Regions from separate parts of the Shinella sp. AETb1-6 genome, predicted to be linked through region 2. Evidence: riboswitches for the same ligand, from Rfam matches in the RefSeq annotation. Region 2 holds a riboswitch; the other holds the start of a gene.
The links. A riboswitch is a leader RNA that binds a small molecule or an ion and turns the genes downstream of it on or off. The one in region 2 is predicted to bind S-adenosylmethionine.
Positions count from the first base shown of each region.

Region 1: another riboswitch for S-adenosylmethionine. It lies ahead of metA (homoserine O-succinyltransferase); the one in region 2 lies ahead of GR158_RS04455 (O-succinylhomoserine sulfhydrylase).

Region 1 covers NZ_WUMM01000010.1:185,345-200,162, forward strand. The annotation lists gene GR158_RS18480 (outer membrane lipoprotein carrier protein LolA) at 84-758, opposite strand; gene GR158_RS18485 (DNA translocase FtsK) at 881-3,532, opposite strand; gene GR158_RS18490 (ammonium transporter) at 3,774-5,135, opposite strand; gene GR158_RS18495 (P-II family nitrogen regulator) at 5,166-5,516, opposite strand; gene tesB (acyl-CoA thioesterase II) at 5,733-6,620, opposite strand; gene GR158_RS18505 (ubiquinone biosynthesis hydroxylase) at 6,705-7,943, shown strand; gene GR158_RS18510 (Trm112 family protein) at 8,069-8,257, opposite strand; gene GR158_RS18515 (LON peptidase substrate-binding domain-containing protein) at 8,267-8,947, opposite strand; gene GR158_RS18520 (co-chaperone YbbN) at 9,058-10,017, opposite strand; gene GR158_RS18525 (prolyl-tRNA synthetase associated domain-containing protein) at 10,072-10,581, opposite strand; tRNA gene GR158_RS18530 (tRNA-Gly) at 10,798-10,872, shown strand; gene GR158_RS18535 (aldose epimerase family protein) at 10,987-12,000, opposite strand; gene GR158_RS18540 (GNAT family N-acetyltransferase) at 12,084-12,536, opposite strand; gene metA (homoserine O-succinyltransferase) at 12,541-13,464, opposite strand; SAM riboswitch at 13,525-13,602, opposite strand; gene GR158_RS18550 (hypothetical protein) at 13,703-13,945, opposite strand; gene GR158_RS18555 (ABC-F family ATP-binding cassette domain-containing protein) at 14,187-14,818, opposite strand, start outside.
Region 2 covers NZ_WUMM01000002.1:228,008-242,825, reverse strand. The annotation lists gene GR158_RS04465 (Hsp33 family molecular chaperone) at 1-139, shown strand, start outside; gene apaG (Co2+/Mg2+ efflux protein ApaG) at 318-710, opposite strand; gene GR158_RS04455 (O-succinylhomoserine sulfhydrylase) at 834-2,018, opposite strand; SAM riboswitch at 2,062-2,140, opposite strand; gene GR158_RS04450 (2'-deoxycytidine 5'-triphosphate deaminase) at 2,219-3,325, shown strand; gene GR158_RS04445 (hypothetical protein) at 3,575-4,123, opposite strand; gene GR158_RS04440 (hypothetical protein) at 4,194-4,697, opposite strand; gene GR158_RS04435 (caspase family protein) at 4,815-5,579, opposite strand; gene GR158_RS04430 (OmpA family protein) at 5,610-6,209, opposite strand; gene GR158_RS04425 (caspase family protein) at 6,595-8,118, shown strand; gene GR158_RS04420 (hypothetical protein) at 8,176-8,733, opposite strand; partial or broken gene GR158_RS04415 (2'-deoxycytidine 5'-triphosphate deaminase) at 8,867-8,983, shown strand; tRNA gene GR158_RS04410 (tRNA-Gly) at 9,047-9,120, shown strand; gene GR158_RS04405 (glycosyltransferase family 2 protein) at 9,176-11,143, opposite strand; gene GR158_RS04400 (transporter substrate-binding domain-containing protein) at 11,200-12,081, shown strand; gene GR158_RS04395 (helix-turn-helix transcriptional regulator) at 12,091-12,753, opposite strand; gene GR158_RS04390 (DMT family transporter) at 12,848-13,753, opposite strand; gene GR158_RS04385 (CHASE3 domain-containing protein) at 14,010-14,818, shown strand, end outside.

The DNA of each region.
Region 1 (14,818 bases), on a different contig from region 2:
CGTCCCCGAAAACTGGTCCGGCCCGTCAGGCGGGCCGGTCGGGGCGTCTTAGCGCAAGTACCGTGAAAACGGAAACGTCTTTGTCACTTGGAGCCGCGGTTGCGGATCTCGTCATAGGGAATGGCGAAGACGCGATCGTCGAGCTTCATGCCGGTCTGCACGTTGAAGATCATGACCGACGTGTCCTTGCCCTGCGCATCGGTGATCGTCCACTGGCGCAGGTCGTAGGTCTTGGGGTCGAACATCATGGTGATGGTCGAATCGCCGAACATGCTCTTGTCGCCGAGCACGATGGTGGTGAGGTCCGCCTCTTCCTTCACATTGCGCACCATCTTGGCCGACAGGTCGATCTTGTTGCCGAGCAGCAGGTTCAGCGGCGTCTTGGAGAGCGGGTAGATGTCCCAGGTCTTGAGCTTGCGATTGCCGATGACGACGGACTTGCCATCCGCGATGACGCGCATCGGCGACGGGTCCTCGTAGTTGAAGCGGATGCGGCCGGGGCGGTCGATATAGAACTTGCCGCCGGTCTGCTCGCCGCGCGGGCCGAACTGCACGAACTCGCCCATCATCGTCTTCACGGAGGCGAAGTGGTCGGCGATCTTCTGCGCGGCGGCACTTGCCTGCGCCGAGGCCTCGACCGGCGACAGCACCGAAAGGCCGGTCGCAAGCACGAGACCCATCAGACCGGTGAAACCACGACGGGTGAGAGAGGGGGCCACGCGGCCGGTTGCGGATCGGTTCATGTCGGTCTCCTTCATGCGTCTGTCATGCGGGCCAAACGCGGCGCCATAATGGCATCGGCCGGCGCACGCTTGGCGCGCGGGGCTTGCCGGGCGAAACGCCGCACCGGGCGGCGCGTTCCCGTTCGCCGCCGCGAAATTTAGTCTTCCGTCGGCACCAGGATCTCGCGCTTGCCCGCATGGTTGGCGGGGCCGATCAGCCCCTCCTGCTCCATGCGCTCGATCAGCGAGGCGGCGCGGTTGTAGCCGATGCCGAGGCGGCGCTGGATATAGGAGGTCGATGCCTTGCCGTCGCGCAGGACCACGGCGACGGCCTGGTCGTAGGGATCGTCGGAATCCTCGAGATTGGCCGTGCCGGCCGGGCCGTTGCCCCCGCCGTCCTCGTCGTCGTCCTCGGTGATCGCATCGAGATATTGCGGGGCGCCCTGCGTCTTGAGATGCGCCACCACGGCCTCGACTTCGTGGTCGGAGACGAACGGGCCGTGCACGCGCTGGATGCGTCCGCCGCCGGCCATGTAGAGCATGTCGCCCATGCCGAGCAGCTGTTCTGCGCCCTGTTCGCCGAGGATCGTGCGGCTGTCGATCTTCGATGTCACCTGGAAGGAGATGCGGGTCGGGAAGTTCGCCTTGATCGTGCCGGTGATGACATCGACCGACGGGCGCTGCGTCGCCATGATGACGTGGATGCCGGCCGCACGCGCCATCTGGGCGAGGCGCTGCACCGCGCCTTCGATATCCTTGCCGGCCACCATCATCAGGTCGGCCATTTCGTCGATGATCACGACGATGTAGGGCATCGGCTGGAGATCGAACTCCTCCGTCTCGTACATCGCCTCGCCGGTCTGGCGGTCGAAGCCGGTCTGCACCGTGCGGGTGATCTGCTCGCCCTTGGCCAGCGCCTGCTCCACGCGGCTGTTGAAGCCGTCGATGTTGCGCACGCCGATCTTCGACATCTTCTTGTAGCGCTCCTCCATCTCGCGCACGGTCCACTTCAAGGCCACGACGGCCTTCTTCGGATCGGTCACGACAGGCGAGAGCAGATGCGGGATGCCGTCATAGACGGAAAGTTCCAGCATCTTCGGATCGATCATGATCAGGCGGCACTGCTCCGGCTTCATGCGGTAGAGCAGCGACAGGATCATGGTGTTGATGGCGACCGACTTGCCCGAGCCGGTGGTGCCGGCGACGAGAAGGTGCGGCATCTTGGCGATGTCGGTGATGACGGGCTCGCCGCCGATCGTCTTGCCGAGCGCCATGGCGAGGCGCGACTTCGAGGTCTCGAAATCGCGGCTGGCGAGCAGTTCGCGCAGATAGACGGTCTCGCGGGTGGCGTTGGGCAGCTCGATGCCGATGGCGTTGCGGCCCGGCACGACCGCCACGCGCGCGGCGATCGCGCTCATCGAGCGGGCGATGTCGTCGGCAAGGCCGATGACGCGCGAGGACTTGATGCCGGGCGCGGGCTCCAGCTCGTAGAGCGTCACGACGGGGCCGGGGCGCACATGGATGATCTCGCCCTTGACGCCGAAATCCTCCAGCACGCCTTCCAGCATGCGGGCATTCTGCTCCAGCGCGTCGGCCGAAAGCGTGGCGTCGCGCACCTGCCCCTTGGCCTCGGCAAGCAGATGCAGCGAAGGCAGCTGGAAGCCGTCCTGGCCGACGAAGGAGGCCTGAGCTTCGCGCTCGATGCGCTGGCCGGGCTTAGGTCGCGACGCGGGGGGCACGACGCGGGCGCTGGCCGACGGCAGCGGCGCGCGGGCCGGCGCGCGGCGCGGCGCCCAGTCGGCGGCGATGTCGTCGGAATCCTCGTCCGGCAGGATGCCGCTCGGATGCGACAGCGGACCATCGTCGAAGGGCATGTCGTCGTCATCGTCGAGCGCAATGGAGGGGGCCGACACGGCGCGGCGGCCTTCCATGGACGGCTCGACGCGCTCGGCCGACCGGCTGGCGCGCGCGCGCACCGGCTCGTTCAGCGTGCCGAACTCGTCCTCGTTGAAATCGTAGGGCTGCTCGATGCCCCGCGCCCGGCGCCGCTGGTTCGACAGGCCGAACAGCCGGCGAACGCGCGCCTGCGCGGTGTACCATGCGTGGGTCGTCGCACCGGCCAGAACCGTGAACGGTCCACCGCGCTCCTCGTCCTCGTCGTCATCGTCCTGGACGGCGGGGCGGTTACGGCTTGCCACCGGCACCGGCGCGAAGTCCTCCTCGTCGTCGATCGACACCGTGCCGACGAGGCCGGACGAGAAGACCATGAGCCAGATCGCGGGAACGGCGATGATCGCGCCGACGATGCTGGCGAACATGCCGGTGGGATAGGCGCCGGTGAAGAGGGCGGGGAAGCGCAGGATCATGTCGCCGAACACGCCGCCAAGCCCCGTCGGCAGCGGCCAGGTCACCGGGCCGGGCACGCAGGCGAGTGCGGCGGAGGCCAGGATGGCGCCGCCAAGCCAGGCGGCGGCGCGCTGCAGGATGCGGTTGAAACGGCGCCCGCTGATCAGGCCGATCGCCCAGGCGACGACCGGCAGGAGCGCGATCACGCTGGCAAGTCCGAAGAACTGCATGAAGACGTCGGCGAAAACGGCGCCGGCATAGCCGAGGATGTTCTTCGGCTCGCCGCTCGACGCATAGGACAGGCTCGGATCGGACACGTTCCAGGTCGACAGCGCGGCGATGGCGAGTGCCAGGAACAGGAAGACGCAGAGCCCGATGAGGATCTGCACCTGCCGCCACACGAAGGCCGACAGCACGAAACGGTCGTGCCGGTTGTCCAGTCCTGCCGAGATGCTTCTGCTCATGGTTCAGCCTGTGTCCGCTCAGGGAAGTTTGCACCGGCCCCGCATGATTCGCGCGCGGTGCCTCACTGCAAACCCTACGAAGGAAGCCTTAATGGCGTGTTAACCATGCATATTCGCCATTCGTTTATTATCACGGCATGGAAACGAAAAAGGCCCGGACACGGGGTCCGGGCCAGGAACGGCATGGTTTCCCATGACCGCGACGGGATCGTGGCGGCGGCCTTTCGGCCGCCGCGAGCCCTTAGGAGTGATAGGCTGCTTCGCCGTGCGAGGACAGGTCGAGACCTTCGCGCTCGGCTTCGACCGGCACGCGCAGGCCGACGACGAGGTCGACGACCTTGTAGAGGATCGCCGAGACAACGGCGCACCAGACGATGGTGATCGCAACCGCGATGATCTGGGTCGTGGTCTGCGACGCGATCGAGAAGTCGGCAGCGCCGGTGCCGCCAAGCGACGGAGCCGTCAGGATACCGGTGCCGACAGCGCCGATGATGCCGCCGATGCCGTGAACGCCGAAGACGTCAGCCGTGTCGTCGTAACCGAATTTGTTCTTCACGGTTGCAACGAAGAAGTAGCAGACGGGCGAAGCGATGAGGCCGAGGACGATGGCGCCCATCGGGCCGACCGAGCCGGCGGCCGGGGTGACGGCGACGAGACCGGCGATCATGCCGGAGGCAGCGCCGAGCATGGAAGCCTTGCCGCGGGTGAAGGTTTCAACCAGCGACCAGGCAACGATTGCGCCGGCCGTTGCGAGGAAGGTGTTGATGGTTGCGAGAACCGCACCGCCCGAAGCTTCGAGATTGGAGCCGGCGTTGAAGCCGAACCAGCCGAACCACAGCATGGCGGCACCGACGAGGGTGAGCGTCATGGAGTGGGGTGCCATCATGTCCTTGCCGTAGCCGGTGCGCTTGCCGACCATGATCGCGCCGACGAGGCCTGCGACACCGGCATTGATGTGAACGACGGTGCCGCCTGCGAAGTCGAGGGCGCCCATGTTGAAGATGAGGCCCGCACCATCCCAGACCATGTGAGCGATCGGGAAGTACACGAAGGTGGCCCAGAGCACGCAGAACAGCACCGCGGCGGAGAACTTGATGCGCTCTGCGAACGCGCCGACGATGAGCGCCGGCGTGATGGCGGCGAACGTCATCTGGAAGGCGATGAAGGCATATTCGTAGATCACGACGCCATCGGTGAAGGTGGCGGACGTGCTGTCAAGCGTGACGCCCGACAGGAACAGCTTGCCGAAGCCGCCGAAATAGGCGCTCGTGGATCCGCCGAAGGCGAACGAGTAACCGTAGACGACCCAGACGATCATCATGACCGCGCCGATGACCGTGCACTGCATCAGCACGGACAGCATGTTCTTGGCGCGAACGAGGCCGCCGTAGAACAGGCCCAGGCCCGGAATGAGCATGAAGAGAACGAGGATGGTGGCCAGATACATGAAGGCCGTATCGGCCTTGTCCGGAACAGGCGCGGCGGCGGCAGCCTCCGTGGCGGCCGGGGCGGCTTCCTGTGCGAAGGCGACGACCGGCGCCAGCACGGCCGTCGTGGCAGCGGCCACGCGGGATAGGGTGTGAGTAAGTTTGAATGACGACATTTTGAAAATGCTCCCTGATAGGCCGTTTGCTTAGAGCGCTTCGGAATCGGTTTCGCCGGTGCGGATGCGCACGGCATGGTCGATGGCGTAGACGAAGATCTTGCCGTCACCGATCTGGCCGGTCTTGGCGGCGGATGCGATCGCCTCCACGGCGCGGTCGACGAGGTCGCCGGGCACGGCGATTTCGACCTTCAGTTTCGGCAGGAAGCTGACGGCATATTCCGTGCCGCGATAGATTTCGGTGTGCCCCTTCTGACGTCCGTACCCCTTCACCTCGGTAACGGTCAGGCCCTGGATACCAACGGCGGTGAGGGCTTCACGCACCTCATCGAGTTTGAACGGCTTGATAATCGCCATTACGATTTTCATCTGGTTTCCCATCCTTCGTGCTTGTCCCCCAGCCGGGGCCATCTCTCCTCGCCGTTGAACGTCATGTCCGCAACGACTGGCGAGATACATTCAAGGGGCGTGCCAGATTCGAACGCACCAAATAAGTTATTGAAACAGAAGGGATAAAAATGACAGAAGCGGCAAGGCGTAAAAAAACGCCACCGCGAATGATCAAAAAATAGGCGCTATTGGAATAATGGGTAAAATTTAGTCAGTTGCCCTTTTCCGAATCAACCCTTCCTGGGCGACGGAGGCAATGAGGGTGCCGGATCGGGTGAAAATCGCGCCACGCGTCATGCCGCGCCCGCCGAAGGCCGACGGGCTGTCCTGGCTGTAGAGCAGCCAGTCGTCGAGGTCAGGCGGACGGTGGAACCACATGGCATGGTCGAGGCTCGCCACCTGCAGGGAGCGGTCGAGCACCGAGGTGCCATGCGCGAAGAGCGAGGTGTCGAGCAGCGTCATATCCGAGAGATAGGCCAGCACCGCAGCTTGCAGGCGGCGATCGGCCGGCACCGGCCCCGTCGTGCGCACCCAGATGTTCTGGCGCGGCTCCAGTTTGTCGTTGGAGAGGTAGTGCGCCAGCGCGACCGGCCGGAGCTCGATCGGGCGCGGGCGCTCCCAGTAGGCGCGGATCGGCGGCGGCGCCTCCTGCATGAAGCGCGCCTTCAATTCGGCCTCGCCGGGCAGGTCTTCCGGCTGCGGCACGTCGGGCATCGCCACCTGGTGCTCGAAGCCCGCCTCGTCGTCCTGGAAGGACGCCGTCATGAAGAAGATCGGCTTGTCGTGCTGGATGGCGACGACGCGCCGCGTGGCGAAGGACCCGCCGTCCCTGATGATTTCGACCTCGTAGAGGATCGGCACGGCCGGGTCGCCCGGCCGCACGAAATAGGCGTGCAGCGAATGCGCGTAACGGTGCTCCTGCGTCACCGTGCGCGTCGCGGCGACCAGCGCCTGACCGATGACCTGCCCGCCGAACACCCGCTGCCAGCCGACCTGCGGGCTGCGGCCCCGAAACAGCCGCCCCTCCAGCCGTTCGAGATCCAGCGTCTGGAGCAGCACATCCATGGCGGGGTTCGGAACATTCTGGCGCGACATTTGGACGTGGCTCCCACGGTAGGAAACGGGCTCTTCCTCCTCTATATAGAGCAAACAAAGACCTCAAGCGTCCAGGAGGACACCATGCCCGAAGCCACATCGCTCGACGTTCTGGTCGCCGGCGGCGGTTATGTCGGCCTGTCGCTCGCGGTGGCGGTGAAGAAGGCGGCGCCGCATCTGGCCGTGGAAGTGGTCGATGGCGCGCCGGAGCACGCCTGGCAGAAGGAGGAGCGCGCCTCCGCCATCGTCGCGGCCGCCCGCAACCTGCTCGACGTCCTCGGCGTCTGGAGCGAGATTGCGGCGGAAGCCGAGCCGATCCGCCGGATGGTCATCACCGATTCGCGAACGGCCGATCCCGTCCGCCCGGTCTTCCTCACCTTCGACGAAGACGCCGGCTCTGCCGAGGACGGCCAGCCCTTCGCGCATATGATCCCGAACCGCGCCATGATCGGAAGCCTGCTTCGCCAGGCCGAGGCCCTCGGCGTCCCCGTGCGCTGGTCGACATCGGCAACGGACTTCAAGACCGGCCAGCACGCCACGCAGGTCACCCTCTCCGACGGCTCGGCGGTCAGCACGCGCCTCCTCGTCGCCTGCGACGGCGCCCGCTCGAAACTGCGCGACATGGCGGGCATCAAGACCGTGCACTTCGATTACGGCCAGTCCGGCATCGTCACCACCGTCGCGCACGAACGCCCGCATGACGGCACGGCCGAGGAGCATTTCCTGCCGGCCGGTCCCTTCGCGACCTTGCCTTTGACCGGCAACCGCTCCTCGCTCGTCTGGAGCGAGCGCACGGAGGATGCCAAGCGCCTGGTGGAAGGCGACGATCTGGTCTTCGAGGAAGAACTGGAGCGCCGCTTCGGCCACAAGCTCGGCAGCCTCAAGGTCGTCGGCGGCCGCCGCGCCTTCCCGCTCGGCCTCACGCTCGCCCGCGCCTTCGTCGCCCCGCGCTTTGCGCTGGCCGGCGATGCCGCCCACGGCATCCACCCGATTTCCGGCCAGGGCCTCAATCTCGGCTTCAAGGATGTGGCGGCACTGGCCGAAACCATCGTCGAGGCCGACCGGCTCGGCCTCGATATCGGCGCACTCTCTGTGCTGGAGCGCTACGAGACCTGGCGCCGCTTCGACACGGTGCGCATGGGCATCACCACGGATGTACTGAACCGCTTGTTCTCCAACGACGTGACGCCGCTGCGCGTGCTGCGTGACGTGGGCCTCGGCCTGGTCGATCGCCTGCCGGGCCTGAAGTCCTACTTCATCCGCCAGGCCAAGGGCACCGCCGGCAGCGGCCATCCGCGCATGCTCGTCGGCCAGCGCATCTAGAGCATTTCCAGCCGAAGCGAAGTCGCTTCGGCGTCGGATAATGCGGTAAAAACAGGAATCTAGAGCATTTCCGGTGAACCGGAGTTCACTGGAAATGCTCTAGACAGATCGCCACGCGAAAGGCGTCAGTCCTTGATCTCGCGCGCCTCGGAAATCAGCATGATCGGAATGCCGTCGCGGATCGGATAGGCGAGCTTCGCCTTTTCGGAGACCAGTTCGCCCGCCGCCGCATCATAGCTCAGCCGCCCCTTGGTGAGGGGGCAGACGAGGAGTTCGAGCAGCTTGACGTCCACGCCGCTTTTGCCCGCGCTCATCCTTCCCTCCTACTGCAGCCGCGTATCGACATCGCCATAGCTGCGCGCCAGAACGATCTCGGTGATGGCGATCAGCGTTTCCGCCCGGGTCTTCAGGTCCGGCGCCTCCAGCAGCGCCTGCTTTTCCGCCGGCCCGTAAGGCGACATCATCGCCATGGAATTGACCAGCGTCGCATTGCTGGCGCGCTCCACGCTCTCCCAGTCCGCCTCCAGCTTGTTGGCGTCGAGATAGGCGCGGAACGCCGACAGGAGCGCATCGCGATCCACGCTCTGCTCGTCGTCATGCGCCGTCAGATCGGTGATGAAGGGCGCGATGCGGAAGCTGCGATAGGCCTTGGTGCCCCGCACCTCCTCCATCAGCCGATAGCGGCAGATGCCGGTGAGCGAAACGATGTAGCGGCCGTCGCCGGTCTCGGCAAAGGAGGTGATGCGGCCGATGCAGCCGACCTGGCACAGCGCCGGCGTCTCCGCCTCGTCATCGTCCTTGCGCTCGTTGCCGAAAACCGGCTGCACCATGCCGATCAGCCGGTGCGAGGAGAGCGCGTCGTCGAACATGGCGAGGTAGCGCGGCTCGAAGATATTGAGCGGCAGCTGGCCGCCGGGAAGAAGCAGCGCGCCCGTCAACGGAAAGACCGGAATGGTCTCCGGCAGGTCCGCCGGTTTCAGATAACGCGCGTTTCCCACTTGCATTGCAGTGCCTTCCATTCCCACGGCGCGCGCCCCGCATCCTTGCGCCTTACCCCGAATGTGGGGTAGGCCCGGCAATTCTCAAGGGACGCCGGGCCACCGACCTGAAAAACTCAGGAGAACAGGATCGAGGACATCTTGCGGCGGGCGGCGATGGTCGCCGGGTCCATCGGGCCCCAGACCTCGAAGAACTGCAGAAGCTCGCGCCGCGCGCCGTCATCCTCGAAGGCCCGGTCGCGCTTCATGATCAGCAGCAGGTGGTCGGCAGCCGCCTGCCGGTCGCCCTCGACATTGCGGATCTTCGCAAGCTTCATGCGCGCGGCATGGTCGTCGGGGTTTGCCGCAAGCGCCTGTTCCAGCGCGGCCGGATCGCCGAGCTTGCGGGCTTCCTCGATCTGGTCGAGCTTCTTCAGCACCGCGCCGACGGCCGGATCGGCCGCCACGGCCTCGGGCAGGTTGGTGAGCGCCTGGCGGGCATTGTCGTGCTGGCCAACGGCGATCATGCATTCGGCGATGCCGGCAAGGGCGACGGCATTTTCCGGGTCGGCCTGCAGCAACGCACCGTAGAGATCGGCCGCACCCGCGACATCGCCGGCATCGAACAGCGTCTTCGCCTCGGCAAGCAGCGCCTCGATCTGGGCCTTCTCATCGGCGTCGGCGGGGCCGGCGATCTTGTCGATGAACTGGCGCACCTGGCTCTCCGGCACCGCACCCATGAAGCCATCCGCCGGGCGTCCGCCGACGAAGGCGACGACGGCCGGGATGGACTGGATGCCGAGCTGGCCGGGAATGGAGGGATGATCGTCGATATTGAGCTTGACGAGCTTCACGCGGCCGGCGCTTTCGCGCACGACCTTCTCGATAGTGGGCTGCAACTGCTTGCAGGGCCCGCACCAGGGCGCCCAGAAATCGACGAGCACCGGCTGGTGGCGCGAGGCCTCGAGCACATCGCGCGCGAAGTTCGCGGTCGTCGTGTCCTTGATCAGGTCGTCCGCCGCGGGCGCGCCGCCGCCATAGTTCGCGGAAACGTTCATCTGCCCGCCATAGGACGATGCATAGGGATTGTCGCTCATGGTGTCTCCTCGCGCCGTGCGCCCGAATATCGCTTCAGCGCCCAAAATCGTATGTCAGGCCGTGACTTTCAAGACAAGCGGCTCATGTCCCGTCGCTTCGATGAAGCGCAACAGGTCCTTGGCGCCAATCGAGGTCGTCGCATCGTTGCGCAGCGGATGGCAGTTGATCGTGTCGAACGCCATCAGGTCCGCGTCGACGATGATCTTCACCTTGCCCGCCGTGTCGTTGATCACCCCGAAGGCCGTGACCGCGCCGGGAATGACGCCGAGATACTCCATCAGCTTCTCCGGCTTGCCGAAGGACACGCGGCTGGCCGCGCCGATGATGCCGTGCACCGTCTTCAGGTCCACCGTGGCATGCTCCTCGACGGTCATCAGGAAATAGTTGTCCTTCTTGTCCTTCACGAAAAGGTTCTTCGTGTGGCCGCCGGGAATTTCATCGCGCAGCGACACCGATTCGGCGACGGTGAAGACCGGCGCGTGTTCCTTGGTGCTGTGCGAAATTCCCAGTCCGTCGAGGAACGCGAAAAGCTCCCTGTCGGTCTTCGGCTGCATGTCCGTCATCTCTTTGGCTCCGGCCCGATTTGTCCTGTCCGCTGATAGGCCGTCACCCCTCTTCGCGCAACCGCCCGGGAATCAGGGACTTTCGAAGAGGGCGCATTTTTTTCTGAAAAATCCTTCATTTCCCTGTTGCAATTGAAAAGGCCTTGGGTCATATAGCGCCCGTCGCCGCAACGCAGCGACCTTCGGCCAACCACTACCCCAGGCCGTCGACGATGAGCGGGTGTAGCTCAGGGGTAGAGCACAACCTTGCCAAGGTTGGGGTCGAGCGTTCGAATCGCTTCACCCGCTCCATTCTCTCCAAAGTTTCCAAGCCTCGGTTCGCCGGGGCTTTTGTGCGTTTTGGGCGATATAGATCTCCACCGCGGTGGCGAGAACGGCGGCCGCCGCCGTTCTCTCGCGAGTACCTCACCCCTTGCCGAACACGTAGTCCGTCTTCTGCCGCAGGGTCTCGCCGGGGCGCAGGATGGCGTTGGGGAAGGTGGGGTGGTTGATGGCGTCGGGCCAGATCTGGGTTTCGAGGCAGAGGCCGGAGAAGGCGTCGTAGCGGCGGCCTTCGAGGCCCTCCAGCGGCTTGATATAGGCGCCGGTATAGAGTTGCAGGCCGGGCTCGGTGGTCACCACCTGGAGCGACAGGCCGGAGGCGGGGCTGCGGACCTCGGCGACGAGGCGCGGCTCCACCCTGCCATCCGAGAGGCAGAAATTGTGATCGAAGACCACGCCGCCCGGTTCCAGCTGACGGCGGAGCGGCGTCCAGTCACGCAGGTCGAAGGGCGTGCCGGCGACGGGGCGGATCTCGCCGGTCGGGATCAGCGTCTCGTCGACAGGCAGATAGTGTTCCGCCTCGATGCGGATTTCATGATCGAAGATGTCCTTGCCGCCGTCGAGGATGAAATAGCTGTGCTGGCACAGATTGACCGGCGTCGGCGCATCCGTGGTCGCGTCATAGGTGACGGAGAGCGTTCCGTTGCCGGACAGCGCATAGGTGCAGGTAAGAGTGCAGGTGCCGGGATAACCGGCGCGGCCGGCGGGATCGGTCAGCGTCAGGGTGACGAAGTCCGCGCCTCTGGCGGCGATGCGCCAGTTTTGCTGGCTGGTGCCGTCACGGCCGCCGTGCAGATGAGTCACACCACGCTCGTTGCGCTCCAGTTGGTAGTCGGTGCCGTCGATGGTGAAGCGGCCGCCGGCGATGCGGTTGGCGCAGCGCCCGGCCGTCGCGCCGAAATAGGTGACGTGCGTGAGATAGCTTGCGAGATCCTCGAAACCCAGCACCAGCGGTGCCCCGTGCCCGTCGAGGCGCAGGTCCTGGATGATGGCGCCGAAGGTGAGGACCCGTGCGGTGAGGCCGCCGCCGCGGATCGTCACGCGCTCCACCGGCTCGCCGGAGCCGAGCCGCCCGAAAATCTCCTGTCCTTCACCCATCGAATGTCCTCCCTGATCATCGGCCGGCAAACTGCGGCAATTTCCGCCGATCCGCAATCGAAAAGTCATACTTTTCGGGATGTTCAGAGGTTCTTCTGGTAGACGATGAAGGGCGTCTTTTCGGCGATGCGGTCGTAGAGCCGGCGCGCGGTGGCGTTGAACTCCTGCGTCATCCAGTAGACCTCCGGTGCGCCGGCCTCGCGCGCCCTGGCATAGACGCCTTCGATGAGCGCCCGGCCGATGCCCGCGCCGCGCACTTCGGAGTCGGCGAAGAGATCCTGGAGGTAGCAGACATTGCCTGTCGTCCAGCAGGAGCGATGGAAGAGATAATGCGCGAGGCCCACGGGCTTGCCGTCGAGCGTGGCGAGCAGGCCGCGATACTCGCCCTCGGCCGCCTCGCCCGTCAGCCGGGCGAAGGTGGTGGCGAAGACCGCCTCGGGCAGCACCGTCTCGTAAAAAGCGAGATAGGCGGTCCACAGGCGTCGCCATTCGCCCTCGTCGTCCTTGTGCAGCGGGCGAATGACGACGCGGCTCATGGCATCAGGCTCCCGTTCCGATCTTCTCGAGGTCATAGGGCGTGGTCTGGTAGATCTCGTTGATCCAGTTGCCGAACAGGAGATGGGCGTGGCCGCGCCAGCGGTTCTGCGGCGGCAGGGCCGGATCGTTGTGCGGGAAGTAGTTCCGCGGCATCTTGATCGGCACGCCGGCCGAGACATCGCGGAAATATTCGTCGGCCAGCGAGGTCGAATCATATTCGACATGGTTGAAGATGTAGAGGCGGTTGCCCGCCTTCTCCTCGACGAGGCAGACACCCATCTCGTCCGAATCGAGCAGGATTTCGAGGTCCGGCACGGCGCGGATATCCTCCGCGCGGATCTCCGTCCAGCGCGAGACCGGCACCTCGAAATCATCCGAGAAGCCGTTCAGGTAGATCGACGAGGGCTTGCGGTTGTGGTGACGGTAGACGCCGAAAGCCTTTTCATCGAGCGTGTATTTGGGCACGCCGTGGAAATGGTAGATCGCCGCCATCGCGCCCCAGCAGACATTGAGCGTCGAATGGACATTGGTCGTCGTCCAGTCGAGGATCTGCTTCATCTCGTCCCAATAGGTGACTTCCTCGTATTCAAGGGTCTCGATCGGGGCGCCGGTGATGATGAAGCCGTCGAACTTGCGGTGCTTCACCTCCTCCCAGGTATCGTAGAAGGCAAGCAGGTGCTCCTCCGACGTGTTCTTCGCGCGGTGGGCGCCGACGCGCACCAGCGACAGCTCGACCTGAAGGGGCGAGGCGCCGACGAGGCGCGCCATCTGCACCTCCGTCTTGATCTTGTTCGGCATGAGGTTGAGCAGCCCGATCTGCAGCGGGCGGATATCCTGCCGGATCGCCACCGTTTCGGTCATCACCCGCACGCCCTCGTTGACGAGGGTCTGGAAGGCGGGGAGCGTATCGGGAATCTTGATGGGCATGTCTCAACTCGATCCAAAACAAAAACCGGCCGCAACGATGTCGCAACCGGTCCACGTAAGGCTCTTCCTCGCGCGGCCCTTTAGCGACTTGTTTAACGTGGCTGCAAGCCGGCCGGCCAAATCACCACGACCTCCTAGATAGCGCCTGTTTGCCGGCGAATCAATCCGCCGTCCTCCAAGTGTAAAGGGCCCGGACGCAGCGGGCATCCGGGCCTCGGTCAGAATGCAGGCGAAGGGCTCAATAGTAGCCGAACGAGAAGCTGTAGCCGTTGTGGCTGTTGTAGCCGTAGCCGCCGTAGTGCTTCTTGTAGCCATGGTGCTTCCTGTAGCCGTAGTGGCCACCATGGTGTTTCTTGTAGCTGTAATGCTTCTTGTAGCCATGGTGCTTGTGGCCGTAGCCATAGTGACCGGCATGGGACGGTGCGGCGAAGGATACGGCGGCGACAGCGGCGACGACGGCGGAGATGATGAAATTGCGCATGGGGGGCTCCTGATCTCTTTCGGGTTGCAGGATGAGCGCGTCTCATCCGATGACCCGACTATCCCATGGCCTCGTCTTCCGCGCTGTTTCGCGGGGAACAGGGGGGTCATTCGCCTGCATTCCACCCCTCCTCCGTCATGCTCGGGCTTGACCCGAGCATCCACCGACGCGGGTGCCGCATGGATCCTCGGCTCAAGGCCGAGGATGACGACGGAGAGGAGAGAGCCTGTTTCGGGCCTGCTCAGCCCTCCAGTTCCTCGCGCAGCATTTCCAGCTCCAGCCATTCCTCTTCCATCCTCGTCAGCGAGGCGCGCAGCTTTTCCATTTCGGCGGCGAGCGTGTTGAAGGTGGCGGGGTCCTTGGTGAAGAGGTTGGGGTCGGCCATTTTCGCCTCGCGGGCGGCGATCTCCTTTTCCGCCTTCTGCATCTCCTTCGGCAGGTTTTCCAGCGCGAACTTCTGCTTGTAGGAGAGCTTGCCCTTGGCCTTGCCGTCGGAGGGGGCGGCGGCCGGTGCTGCTTCCGCCGCCTTCGCCTTCTCGGCCTTCTCCGCCTTGCGCTTCTCTTCGATGACGCCGCGGCGCTGCGCCATCATGTCGGTGTAGCCGCCGGCATATTCGATCCAGCGTCCGTCCGGGTTTTCGGGATCGGCCGGTGCGATGGTGGAGGTGACGGTGCGGTCGAGGAAATCGCGGTCGTGGCTGACGAGCAGCACGGTGCCGGTGAAACCGGCGACGATCTCCTGCAACAGGTCCAGCGTCTCGATGTCGAGGTCGTTGGTCGGTTCGTCGAGGATGAGCAGGTTGGTCGGCCGCGACAGGATGCGCGCCAGCATGAGGCGGGCACGCTCGCCGCCCGAGAGGTTGCGGATCGGCG
Region 2 (14,818 bases):
AAAGCTGAAGGGCGTGCTGGCAGCGCTCAGCGCCGAGGAGATCGCCCATACGGCGGACGAAAAGGGCGAGATCGCCGTCACCTGCGAGTTCTGCTCGACGACCTACCGCTTCGAAGCCGCGGAAGTCCTGCCGCAGTAAACGCTTGCGGCAACTCCCTCATCCGGCCTGTCGGCCACCTTCTCCCCCAGGGGAGAAGGGCCCAGCCGGACTGTTTTCCTGAGATCACTTTCGTGGAGGCAAGGCGGGACTTTGCATCCCTCCCTTCTCCCCTCGGGGAGAAGGTGGCGGCAGCCGGATGAGGGGGCCACCCCAACCCTCAATTCAGCGTACGCGCCTGTCCCGGCGTATCCAGCGAAAAGGCGGGAATGGCGACGTCGAAGGCCTCGCCGTTTTCCGCTTCCATGCGGTAGCGGCCGAACATGATGCCGGACGGCGTTTCCAGCGGGCAGCCCGATGAATATTCGTAGGTGTCGCCGGGCCTCAGCACCGGCTGCTCGCCGATCACGCCCGGTCCATTCACCTCGTCCACCTGCCCGTTCTGGTCGGTGATATGCCAGTAGCGCGTCACCAGACGCACGGCGATGTCGGAGTGGTTGGAAATGACGACCCGGTATCCCCAGACATAGCGGCTGTCGTCGGGATCGGACTGATCGGCCAGATAATATGGCTCTACGGTCACTTCGATGTCGCGGGTCAGCGCACGATACATGGGCAAGCCTTGAACTGAACGACCCCTGCTATTCTACACGAATAAGGTTTCGTCAAGGATAAGCGCAAAAGGCGCCGGCCTTGTGGCTGGCGCCTTTTTCAACTGTCGTCCGTCCTGGCGAAATCAGGCGGTGACCTTGGAGAGCGCGCGGGCGAAATCCTCGATCAGGTCGTCGCTGTCCTCGATGCCGGCCGACAGGCGCACGGTGCCGGCGGAAATGCCGAGCTCGGCGCGCGCCTCGTCCGTCAGGTTCTTGTGCGTCGTCGTCGCCGGATGCGTGATCAGGCTCTTGGCGTCGCCGAGATTGTTGGAGATCTTCACGACCTCGAGCGCATCCTGCAGCGCGAACGCCGCGTCCTTGCCGCCCTTCATCTCGAAGCAGACCAAGGTGGAGCCGCCCGTCATCTGCTTGGCGATGATATCGGCCTGCGGATGGTCCTTGCGGCCGGGATAGATCACGCGGGCGACCTGCTTCTGGTCGGCGAGGAAATCGGCGATGCGGCTCGCATTCTCCGTCTGCTGTTTCACGCGCAGCGGCAGCGTCTCGATGCCCTTCAGCAACGTCCAGGCATTGAACGGCGACATGGCCGGGCCGGTATGGCGGAAGTAGTCGTGCAGGTTCTCGTCGATCCACTGCTTGTCCGACAGGACGACGCCGCCCAGGCAGCGGCCCTGGCCGTCGATATGCTTCGTGGCGGAGTAGACGACGACATGCGCGCCGAGTTCCAGCGGCTTCTGGAAGAGCGGCGTGGCGAACACGTTGTCGACCACCACCTTCGCGCCGATCTGGTTGGCGAGCGTCGCCACACCGGCGATGTCGATCACTTCCAGCGTCGGATTGGTCGGGCTTTCCAGGAAGAACACCTTGGTGTTCTTGCGGATCGCGCCTTCCCAGTTGGCGAGGTCGCGGCCGTCGATCAGCGTGCACTCGATGCCGTATTTCGGCGCAAGCGTCTCCACCACCCAGCGGCAGGACCCGAACAGCGCGCGAGCGGCGACGATATGATCGCCCGCCTTGAGCTGGCAGAGGATCGCGGCGGACACGGCGGCCATGCCGGAGGCGGTGGCGCGGGCGTCTTCGGCGCCTTCCAGCATGCACATGCGCTTTTCGAACATGTCGTTGGTCGGGCTGCCGTAGCGGGCATAGATGAACCCGTCCGTCTCGCCCTTGAAGCGGGCTTCGGCCGCAGCGGACGTGTCATAGACGAAGCCCTGCGTCAGGAAGATGGCTTCGGCGGTTTCGCCGTGCTGGGAGCGGGTGGTTCCGCCGTGAACGAGTTGGGTGGCCGGACGCCAGGACTTGCTCATGTGATCGTCGCCTTCAAACAAAAAAACCGGCCGCAAAAGCAAGCCGGTTTCGAACCCGGCCTTTTTAGCTACTTGTTTTACGTGGCTGCAAGCCGGCCGGCCAAATCACCACGGGATAATCCGCTAATACTGCTTGGCTGCGCTTGCGTCAATTGCCGGCATTTGGTTTTGTGCGATCCTTCTGACGGGACGGTACGACTATGGCTTCTGTGGTGCGCAGCACGGGCATTCTGGCGGATAACGCCATCCGCGGCTTGTTCGAAAGCGGCCGGCTGAAAAGCGAAGCCGCGCTGGATGACGACCAGATCCAGCCGGCGAGCCTCGATCTGCGGCTCGGCGCCAAGGCGTTCCGCGTGCGGGCAAGTTTCCTGCCCGGCCCGTCCCATCTCGTCGCCGACAAGCTCGACCGCCTGCAACTGCACGTCATCGATCTCAGCGAGGGCGCGGTTCTGGAAACCGGTTGCGTCTACATCGTGCCGCTGATGGAAAGCCTCGATCTGCCGGCCGAACTCGCCGCATCCGCGAACCCCAAGAGCTCCACCGGCCGCCTCGATATCTTCACCCGCGTCATCACCGACCGGGCGCAGGAATTCGACAAGATCCCGGCCGGCTATGCCGGACCGCTCTATCTGGAAATCTCCCCGCGCACCTTCCCCATCGTGGTGCGCCGCGGTTCGCGCCTGTCGCAGATCCGCTTCCGCAAGGGCAATGCGCTCCTCAGCGAAAACGAGCTCACGGCGCTGCATGTCAGCGACACGCTCGTCGCCAGCGAAACGCCCAATGTCTCCGGCGGCGGCATCGCCCTGTCGATCGATCTCAAGGGCACGGGGCCGGACGGCCTCATCGGCTATCGCGGCAAGCATCACACCTCCGTCGTCGATGTCGATCGCAAGAACCAGCACGACATCTTCGATTTCTGGGAGCCCCTGTTCAGCCGCGGCCGCAACGAGCTGATCCTCGACCCGGACGAGTTCTACATCCTCGTCTCTCGCGAGGCCGTGCATGTGCCGCCGCTCTATGCGGCCGAGATGACGCCGTTCGATCCGCTCGTCGGCGAGTTCCGCGTGCATTACGCCGGCTTCTTCGATCCCGGTTTCGGCCACGCGCCGGCCGGCGGTTCCGGCAGCCGCGCGGTGCTGGAAGTGCGCAGCCACGAGGTGCCCTTCATCCTCGAACACGGCCAGATCGTCGGCCGCCTGATCTACGAGCACATGCTCGAAGCCCCCGCAGGCCTCTACGGCTCCGGCCTCGGCTCCAACTATCAGGCGCAGGGCCTCAAGCTCTCCAAGCACTTCCGCGCCGGGTGACGCCTGGCAGAAGCTAGCGGCACCGGTAATCGCCCACTTTGATCCAGTGCGGTACCAAAGGATCTGGCGCCTATTGCTCGAGATCGGGCTGGCACGCGGTTCGTGTTGTCTGAGTCGATAACTGAAGGGACCAGACATCGAGAGCGTGTGGTGCCGAAGGCTGAGCTATGAAATGCGGTAAAATTTTAGGCTCTATGGGACCGTCTCGAGACCTTCTTGGGGGCATATCCATGGAGCTCAGGCATTCTCTCAGTGTTTTTTTACCGTGCAGATGCCGGAGCCTGTTCGTGATGGCTTTGATTTTTTGCTGTTGATGGGAATGTAACTGCGCTTCGTGACCTCGATCTCGCAGCCGTTCCTTTTTACCGAGAAGCGAAACGTGAAGCGCCTTTCCTTGACGAAGTCCTCCGTTTTGAGGAAGTCGACATACCCTGCGTCACTGGTGTCTCCGTAATCGAACCTGTTCACCACATCGATGACATACTCGCCGTCGCTGGCATGTCGGACGGTGAGGCAGGGATTTTCGGTCCAGCCGGTTCCCAGTTCCACATGTTCAAGCTTCGTACACTTGGTCTTGCCCTTAAGATCCAGCGGAAGAAGCTTGTTGAATGTGTTCATGGCATCCGTGACCGTTGCGCCACCGAATGCGGCGAACATCTTGCCATCCTTCAGAACTATGCTGGCAATGTCGGGAACGTTTTCAAAGCTGTACATCGTTGCCCCGCTGGCTTCCGCCGTCGACTTGAGGGAAAGCAGGAAGCAAAGGCCAAGAATGATATTTCGGCGACGAAGTGACATTGTTTGTGTCCAGTAACTCGGAGTGTGGTGGGATTTATCGAGAATGCAGCGTTGCGGTGGGCCGACAGGCTCAGTGAGCGATTGTCCTGCAGGTGACTGGACCGGTCCTGGAGGACTTATGCTTCGTGCCGTCCAGCGGCACATAGGTGCGCGCGATCACGCTTGCCGTGCATGTCGATGCCGTGGCTTCGAAGTGGATGCGCAATTTCCGCTCTTTTACGTGGTCGGCGGCCTTGAGGTTGCTGATTTCGTCTTTCACGTCGTCAGGGAATTCGTACCGGATCGCGAGGTCAACCAGATAGGATCCGTCGGCCTGGCGTCGCGCGGAGATGCAGGGCTTCGAGGTCCACGATTTGTCGCTGTCCGCGTAGAGTATCTTCGTGCAGTTCTTTTTGCCGGCCGGATCCATCTTGAGGAGCTTTCCGTAAAGCTCGTCGGACTGAAGCGACACAAGCGCGTCGTTGAAGACGGCGAACATCTTCCCGTCCTTGAGCAGGAATCCGGTGAGGTCGGGTACCTTGTCCAGTTCGAACAGGCTGATGCCAGCCGAATGCGCTGCCCCGGTCGTGTTCATGACGGAAGCCAGGGAGAGAAGCGCACATGCAAGAAGTCGGCGCGGGTATGTCACGATGTGCCTCGTTTCTTGATTTCGGCTGGTCAAGGTTTTGATGCGTGCGACCGGTGGAGGGCGCTATCGCGTGACTCTGCTCGAACCGCCAAGTTCACTTCGATCGATGTCAACAATGAAGATGGCGTTGCGTGCCTTTTTCGTAATTTTTCCTTGCACGGTTTCAAAGGGTATGGCCCGCCTCTTGTAGCCCTCCAGGGTCATGGGCGTCCCTTCGTCCCTCGGGAGAAGGTAAGCGGCATTGGCTAAGTCGAACCCTCTTCCGTTAAAGTAGAAGAGCGCCTGATCACCTGTCTTGAGGCCCTGCACGAATTTGTCCAACACGAGAGCGAAAGTGTTTTGATCGGGGTCTGTGAGGACCTCCGTCTGGTAGCCGATGCCTTGCAGCACTTTATCCAAGCGCTTGGCATGGTGAACGGGCGCGGTCAGCACGCCCGCCTCGTACTTTTCCACCGCGACCAGCAACGCCTTCTTGATGCCGCTGGTGCTCCGCAGGCTTGCCGTTCCCTCAAGGCTGTCCTCTACCGCGGGTTCGATCTGGCCCCCCGCGTTGGCTCTCGTCCGCCGGATGGTAAGGGCAACATCCTCATCCGGGACGGCAGAAACCAGCGCGTCGATGAACATCGCCGAAAAACCTTGCTCGGCGTCATCATACGTATGTTCTCCGGGGCCGACGCTATACACAACGAATGATGGTTGGGGCGCTTTATCCCTGAGAGACAAGCCGGCATTCGCCGGGAGCAAAAACAGGATGACGGCAAACACCGCCGCCAGAAGGGAAAGGGCTGCAACCGTTCCTGATTTCACGAATCTGAGGGGAGTGTTCATCGGATGACCAACGGGTTGTGTTGCGCGTGTTCAAGGCGTTCCGAGATTGATGATCTCAACCCGGCGATTTTTCGGGTCATTGGGGTCCAGTCCCTGCGTGGAACGCTCTTCTCCGTAGCCCGCGGCGATCAGCCTGTGCGGCGGCACGCCGTGGGAGGCAAGGAAATTCCTTACGGACAGGGCGCGCCGCTCGGACAGGAGCTGGTTGCTCTCGCTGGTGCCGGAGGCATCGGTGTGGCCGCTCAACGAAAACTTGCTGCCGCTCAAGTCTGGTGATGTCAACGCGACGGCAAGCTCCCGCAGGACGGTCTGAGCAGAATCGGTGAGGGTCGAGGAGTTCAGGCCGAAGCCAATATTGATATCGAGAACGGGCCTGTCGTAGCTGGAAACATATTCGTCCAGCTGCCTGCGCTCATCGATCTTCAAGCCGCGCGTGGTCTCATGAGTCATGAAACCCGGCGTGTCCCCGGATTTTCCAATGTCATTGGCTGAAATGCTGCGTGTCGGCGCTTTGCGGGGCTCTTTAAGACGGTCTATCATGTCCTGCGTGGAGAGGTCCTTGCCGCTCGCCACACCAAGGCTGCTGATAAAAAACAGAGCGGACAGGATGGTGCATAGACGTAAACTCATCTCGATATTCCAGTGCAGCGATACATCAATTTTTCATTAAGGGTTATACAGCGCCCTAAAGCAATGGATTTCGAGTTATGCTTGGGAAGTTTTCATTATATGCCCGATTTCCGGGGGGTATGCGATCTGCATTTATGTTTTGCAGCAAAAATGGTCTGTTGGTCTGCCGCAGTTTGTGATCGACGTGTGATGGCGGGTTTGCTGACAAGACAGATCCGCGAAGTATCGATCATCAATGGGTATTGTGAAGGATAGAAACCGATCTAATATTGTTTTACCCTTTCGTGCAGCGCTGTATCCTAGAGAACAGCCGTTCGCCGTGAATAATGCTAGAAGCCCTGTTGGCGAGGCCTCCGGTAGAGCCGGGCAATGTGTGAGCAACAGAATGACTGTCCCGCGGTTCCGTTTCCTTTTGGCGATGTTCATCGCGCTCCTGGCTTCAGCGGGTGTCGCGCATGCGACTCGGATCGCCCTCGTCATTGGGAACTCTTCGTACGAAGCGGTCCCACGCCTGCCGAACCCTGTTCGTGATGCTGACGCAGTCGCAGAAGCGCTGGAACGCCTCGGCTTCGAAGTGTCTATCGGGCGCGACACCCGGAAGGCTACTCTTGAGGGACTGCTCGCCGACTTCAGCGAGAAGGCGGCCAGTGCGGAGATGGCCGTTGTCTTCTATGCGGGCCATGGCATCGAGGTCGGTGGCGAGAACTACCTCATACCGGTCGATGCGAAACTCAAGTCGGATGCACGCATCAAGTTCGAGGCGGTTTCCCTGAGCGACATTCTCTCCGCAATCGAGGGCGGCAACGGCATCAAGCTCGTGCTTCTCGATGCCTGCCGCAACAATCCGTTCATTGCCAGCATGGAAGGCAGAACGCGATCTGTTGGCCGCGGGTTGGCCAAGGTCGAAGCTGCCGACGGTATCTATATCAGCTATTCGGCCGCAGCCGGAACAACCGCATCGGACGGCGAGGGGAACCATAGCCCCTACACGGAGGCGCTCCTTTCCACGATCGAGGAGCCCGGACTCGAATTGAATTTCCTGTTCCGAAAGGTCGCCCGGTTCGTGAAGCAGAAAACCAACGGTACCCAGACACCCTTCGAATACGGGCGCTTGCCCGATGTGAACATCTATCTCAAGCCACCGGTCGAGGTTACACGCCCAGTCGTCAAGGATCCGTGTGCCGATGCTGCTGCGCACTGGGCGGCGATCGAAGACAAGAAGAGTGCGGCGCTCTTCAAGGCGCATCTTCAGTATTTCGGCCAGTGCGCCTTTGCAGAACTGGCTCGAAATGCGCTCGACGACCTCGTAAAGGCCGAAAAGCAACAGGCGGCCAGCGCATCCGTGGCTGCCGTTGACGCCGTCGGAGCGGCAAGCGCGGTTGCGGAAGAGCAAAAGACGCCGGCCAGTACAGCGTCCGGGGATGACCTTGCGGGAGAAGAGACCGCTGCGCTGGTTCAGCCGGATAATGCCAAGGCCGATCTCCTGTCACTCACCCGGGATGTACAGTCGGGGCTTGCCGGCTTGGGCTGCTCCAAGGGCACTGCGGACGGGCGTTGGGGCAGGCAGTCCAAGCGGGCAATGGAGCGTTTCAATCAATTCGCCAATCTTTCCCTTGATGTCGAAGCGCCTTCGCAGGCTGCGCTTGCCGCCATTCGGGAGCGGACAGGGCGGGTGTGTCCCTTGGAATGTGCTCCAACGGAGGTCGTGGCCGGAGATCGCTGCGAGCGAAAGACATGTGACGCCGGGTTCACTTTGAACAAGGCCGGCAAATGCATAGCCTCTTCTGCGGGCAGCACGCGCACAGAACGCCGAAAGAAGCCTTCGGGTACGCCGAAACAGGAGGCGGATGTTCAATCGTCCAAGGCCAGGGACTGTTTTGAACTGGACGGTCAGAAATTCTGCATGTGACAGGATACGCCGAAGCGCGCTATTGGCCTCTGGCTGACATGTGATCCGGCAGGCGCGTCACTTGCTGCTGACAACGCAACCCAGATCGCCGACGGTGGACGGGACCTGTCGCTTGCCATCGATGGGAATATAGGTCCGCTTGAGCATAACGGCGGAGCAGGATTTTCCAGAAATCTCAAAGTCGATCTCGTATCTGCGCTCTTTGACCTTGTCGGCTTCTTTCAGGAACTGCAGTTCTTCCTTTCCGCGGGCAAGCCAACGGGACCAGTCATATTTGACGGTAATCTTGAGGATGTAGCTGCTATCACCCGTTTTCTCCGCGGCAGCGCATGTTTTCACATAGGTAGTCGTGTCGTCGTCCACCCATTCGGACGTCAGGCAGTTGGGTTTGCCACCCAAGTCCAATTTCACCATCCGGTTCATTGTGTCAAAATTCTCTGAATCCCGATCGATCATCGCAACAGGCGCGAACATCTTGCCATCTTTGATGACGATGCCGATGAAGTCCGGGAGTTTCCCGATCTTGTAGAGCGCGGCATTCTTGGCGGAAGCGCCATGAGCTGAAAGAACGGACATGCCTATGGCCATGACGCCCATTGAAATTCGCTGACGCATTTCCACTCACCCACCGGAGACTGTCTTGAGATATACTGCCTGGAAGCTAGAAACTTCTCCTTGTCAGCACAAGTGTGTTTAGGTGTTGCGGGAACCCCGTTTCGCCATCGTCGCCGCGACCGACGGTCCCACCGGCCGCCTGATCTACGAGCACATGCTCGAAGCCCCCGCAGGCCTCTACGGCTCCGGCCTCGGCTCCAACTACCAGGCCCAGGGCCTCAAGCTCTCCAAGCACTTCCGCGCCGGGTGACGCCTGGCAGCAGCTTGACACATCCCGCGAACTGTTGAATGAGTGCGGCCTCGGCGCTGCCCTGCGGGTATGATGTAATGGTAGCCTGTCAGCTTCCCAAGCTGAACGCGCGGGTTCGATTCCCGCTACCCGCTCCAGCCCGGATTTTCAGGACTTTGGGCCGAGTTGACGCCATGCCGTTTTTAGACGGTTTTACAAACTCTGTTCCGCCTCCGCCACCATTTGGTTTGTGACCACCGTCTTCGCGTCTGTCTGCGCCGGGCGATGCGCGGTCTTGTTCCAGAAGAACGGATTGCTGCGCAGTTCGCGCACGGCGCGCCATGCGGCGCGGGAGGCGAGCAGCCAGTAGACGGGCGTCAGCATCCATTTGCGGCCGACGGCCGCCCGCTCGGGCAGTGTCATGCCCGCCCGTCCGAGCGCGATGAAGATGGCGTAGCTGCCGAAGATGTTCGCCATGTCCATGACGAACAGTGTCAGCTGCATCGGCCCCACGGTATAGGCCTGCCCCGATAGCAGCTGCCCGGTGATCACGGCGACATAGGCGACGACCAGCGGGTGGGCGAGCGAGGACAGGATGAGCCCGCCGATCAGCACCTGGAAGACGATGCTGGCGCCCAGCCCCATTTCCCTTATGAGCATGGAGGGGCGCCGCATCACCACCAGCCAGGTTTGCAGCCAGCCCTTGAACCACCGGCTGCGCTGGCCGAGCCAGGCACGGACCTCGGTCGGCGCCTCCTCGTAGGTCGGGCGAGTGAGCGTGCCGCAACGATAGCCTTTCCGATAGAGGCGCAGGCCGAGATCGGCGTCCTCCGTGACGTTGAAGGGATCCCAGCCGCCGACGGCCTGCAGGATGCGCGTGCGAAAATGGTTCGACGTGCCGCCGAGCGGCATCGGCATGCGCGCGGCGGCAAGGCGCGGCAACAGCACCCGGAAAAGGCCCGCATATTCCAGCGCAAAGAGTGCGCTTATCCAGCTCTCCCGGGCATTGGTGATGACGAGCGGCGCCTGGAGGCAGACGATCTCCGGCGGGCCGGCCTCGAAGGTGCGCCAGGCTTCCTCCAGCTGCATCGGGTCGATGCGGTCTTCCGCGTCGTAGATCACGAGATACTCGCCGCGCGCCGCGCCCAGCGCATAGGTCAGCGCTTTCGGCTTGGTGCGCGGCCGCCCGGGCGGCACCGCCACCACCTCGTATTGCGGGCCAAGACGCGTGGCAGCCAGCGCATCGAGCGTCGCCTGGTCGTCCGCCTCGCAGATCAGCTTGATGTCGAGGCGGCTCGCCGGCCATTCAAGCCTGTCCAGCGTGTCGATGAGCTGCGGGACGACCGCCGCCTCCCGATAGAGGGCGATGAAGATCGAATAGACGGGCCGGCGGCCGGCGGGGGGTGCCGGGCGCAGACGTTTCTGCTGCCGTTTCGTGGCGACGAGCGCCACGAGGCGGATGAAGAACGTGGCGAAGAAGAAGAAGCTGAGGACAATATGCAGCACAAGGAGCGCCGCCGTCGGCTCCGCGACGGTGAGCGCAAGTGTCAGCGTGAGCGCCGCGCCGGTGTAAAAGCCTTGCCGCCCCCATAGCGTGATGCGTGCGCTCGCCTCGGGCGCGCTGCCGAAGAGCCGGTCGACGCTTTCGCGCAGCCGTCGCTTCCGGCCGGCCCGCCAGAGGGCGGACCGCAGGGCCGATGGTGTCGTTGCCACAAGCGTCGTGCGCAGGTCCGGCGACTGCGCCAGCCGCTCGGCCAGATCGCCGAGCCGCGCCGCGTTCGGCACGATCGCGGTGACGGGCGGCCGCACGGGATGGCGCAGACGAACGACCGTGGGATCGAGAAGCTGGCTGTCGGCGCCCGCGATATCCTCCACCTGGGCGGGATCGAGCTCGGGCAGAAAGGGGAGATCGAGGATCTCGGCAAGCGCCTCGTAATAGGTGCTTTCGAGGACCGCGCCGCTGGCCAGAAGCTCGGCCTCCAGCGTGGTGCCGTTGCGGTTCGCCCGCACCAGCATGTGCGATATGAGCACCTTGGAAATTCCGAGCCGGCGGAAGAGATGCGCTTCCGTCAGGAACTTCGGCGGGACGGGTGGATGCGCCGGCCGCGCCACATGACGTGCCGGCAGGACGCCGATTGCGGTAGCGAAAGCGATGTCGTCGGGATATTCTGCCAGTCGCATGCAGCCCTGCAGCCGCTTTCACGGCTGCCCCCGTTTTAAACCCCAAGTTGATTGTAATGTGGTCGCGCAAAATTTCATCCCCTAAAATTTGCGGGTTCCTGGCGCTTTGCCTGTCGATGATGGCGGCCGTGCCGCTGCCGGCCGTGGCGCAGGACCGCAGCACCGTCGATCTTCCGATCCTGTTCGACACGCGCGAGCGCATCGCCCGGCCGGATCTCTCCGGCATCGTGCGGCTGCGCTTCCTGACGACGGTGGATTTTCCGCCCTTCAACTTCATCGACCAGACGGGCAAGCTCGCCGGCTTTCATGTCGATCTGGTGCGCGAGATCTGCCGCGAATTGCAGCTCACCGACAAATGCCAGATCCAGGCCGTGACCTTTCCGGAACTCGAAACTGCGCTGAGCGACGGCAACGGCGAGGCGATCGTGGCCGGCGTCGCCGTGACGGCAGACCTGCGCAAGCGCTTTGCCTTCTCGCGGCCGTTCATGCGCCTTCCCGCCCGGTTTGCCGTGGCAAAGGCGCGGTTGCCTTCCGGTGAGACGGCGGCCGCGCTCGACGGCAAGGCGGTGGGGGTCGTTGCGGCAAGCGCCCATGAGGCCATGTTGAAGGCCTTCTTCCCGCGTGTGACGGCGCAGGCCTTTCCCGATCGCGCGGCGCTGCTCGCGGCCTTGAAGGACGGCAAGGTCGACGCGGTCTTCGGCGACGGCATGCAGCTCGCCTTCTGGACGAGCGGCTCGGAATCGGCCGGTTGCTGCCGCCTGTTCGATGGTCCCTATCTGTCCGAGACGTTTCTCGGCGAGGGCCTGACGATCATGGTCCGCAAGCAGGACGAAGCCCTGGCCGGGGCCATGGATCACGCGCTTCTCGCCCTGTCGCGCAGCGGGCGCCTGCAGGAAATCTACCTGCGTTATTTCCCCATCAACCTCTATGGCGGGTGAGGGCGGGCGTTACTGGCTCGCCCAGATGATGCGGGCGATCCAGTCGACCTCTTCCATGTCGAAACTGCGGTTCGGATGCTCGGGATTGAGCGACAGGAGCTCGATGGCACGCGGGCTCTGGCGGTGGAGCATCTTGGCCATGACCTCGCCCTCGCGCGTCTTGACGACCACCCGGTCGCCCCGGCGCACCTGCGCGCCCGGCTCGACGATCAGGATATCGCCGTCGCGGTAGAGCGGCAGCATGCTGTCGCCCTGCACCTCGAGCGCATAGACGCCGGGCTTCCGGTCGGGAGAGGCGGGAAACTCCACCACATCCCAGCCCTGGCCGGCGGGAAAGCCGCCATCGTCGAAGAAGCCGCCGGCGCCGGCCTGTGCGAAGCCGAGCAGCGGTATCGTGCCGGCCTGCGGCGGAAAGGCGCCCTGCGGCAGGCCGCTGTCCCGGCCCGTGTCGCCCAGCGCGAAGAATTCGTCGATGGTCGCGGATGTGGCGTCGAGCACCTTGGCGATGGATTCCGTCGAGGGCCAGCGCTGGCGGCCGTCGGCACCCTGCCGCTTCGACTTGTTGAAGGACGTCGGATCGAGCCCGGCGCGGCGGGCAAGCCCGGACGGGGAAAGACGGTTGCGCTCGGCGAGGGCGTCGATCGCCGCCCATATCCGGTCATGGGAAAACATACTGTGAAAACCCTGCCAAGGCGTTGGACCAGCCAAAGCCTGTCCGATGAGGCGGACTATAGCGAAGGACGTTTTTCGAGTAAAGAAAAAAGGATTATATTCCTTTTTCGCGTTTGGCGCGGTTCTCCGCCGCGATCCGCCGGGCCACGACGCTCTCGCGCCAGACGGTGAACATGCCGGCGCCCACCACGATGGCGGAGCCCAGCACCATGTTCACATTCAGCGTCTCGCCGAAGACGGTAACACCGATGATCGCCGCCATCACCACCTGGAGATAGGTGAGGGGCTGCACGGCGGCGGCATTGAGCAGGTCGTAGGCGCGGATGAGGAAATAGTGGCTGGAAATGCCCGTCATGCACAACAGCCCCATCCAGAGCCAGTCGACGGGAATGAGATTGGTCCAGAAGAACGGGCCGATCAGCGAAAGCACCGCCGCGCCGGCAAGGCCGGTGTAGAGAAAGCTCGTCAGCGAGGAATCGTCGCGGCTGGCAAGACGCGTGGTGATGGCGTAGAGCGCAAACATCAGCGCGGCCGCCAGCGGCACGAGCACGCTGGAATCGAACGCGCCGTCCGTCGGGTTGATGATGATCAGCACGCCCGAGAGGCCCACCGAGATCGACGTCCAGCGCCGCCAGCCCACCCGCTCGCCGAGCAGCGGCATGGACAGGAGCGCGACGAAGATGGGGCCGGAGGCAAGGATCGCCTGGGTATGCGCGAGGCCGACGGCATTGAAGGCCGTGATGACGACGACGATCTGGAGCGCGAGCAGCGTGCCGCGCAGGATCTGGAGGAAGGGACGTTTCGACCGGATGGCGACCCCCAGCCCGCCCGAACTGCGCGCGGCCATGATCAAGGCGAAGGCCGCGAACGCCCAGAACCGCAGCATGGCGATGAAGATGGGCGAATAGAGGCCGCCGAGATGTTTTGAAATGGCATCCTGAAGGCTGAAGATCAGGATGGCCAGGAGGGTAAAGACGTAGCCGGTTCGTTTGGAGTCCATGCCCTTGCGCATATACCCGCAGCGCGGCGCTTGCACGCCCAAACTGCGCAAAACCGACATTTCGTGCCGGCTCCGGCGGCAAGGAAATTTTTCCTGCGCCTCTGGCTGTCGGCCTTGCCAGCACTATATCGCGCATCACACACACGCTGCCGCAGTCTTTCAAAAGAATCCGGGCGTTACGCTGATCCGCTGTTTTCAATCCGGCGGGGGAGCGATAATGTCCAGCGCATATGAAGCGGCGAAACCGGGGGGTGGAATGCCGATATCGAACGCCGCATTCGTGCGCTCGACCATAATCCTGTTCATCGCCGGCGTTTTCGCACTGCTCGGCATTGTCGGTACATCGTTGTGGCTCGTCGGCAAGGTGCAGTCCTATTTCACCGGTTTCGTCGAACAGCGCGAGGCGCGTCGGGCATCGGCCGATCTTCTTTCGATCCTCAAGGATGCGGAAACCGGGCAGCGTGGTTTCATCATCACGGGCGATCCGGCATTCCGCGCGCCCTATGACGATGCGTTGCGCGGGGTCGCGGAGCAGAAGCAGGCCTTTGCCGACAGACTGGGCGGGCTGCCCGAATATGCCGGGGACGCGGAACGCGTCCAGCAGCTGGTGGTCGAAAAGCTCGACGAACTGGCCGGCACCGTCGACCTCATGTTGCAGGGTCGCCAGGCGGAAGCGATCACACAGGTCAAGACCGACCGCGGCCGTATGCTGATGGACGAAATCCGCGATCGTCTCGGCAACATCATGGACGATGCGGACGAGCAGCTGCGCAAGGGCGTGGTGGATACGCTGTGGTCGGCGGGCGCCCTTCAATGGACGACGGTGATCGGCGCCATCGCCATCATCACCGTGCTGGGCGGCGCCATCATCATCATCGTGCAGTATACCCGCGACAACCTCGCGGCGCGGCGCGAGGTGGAACTGCTGAACGCCACGCTGGAAAAGCGCGTGGACGAGCGGACCGAGGAGCTGATACGCGCCAACCAGGAAGTGCAACGCTTCGCCTATATCGTCACGCACGACCTGCGTGCGCCGCTGGTCAACATCATGGGCTTTACCAGCGA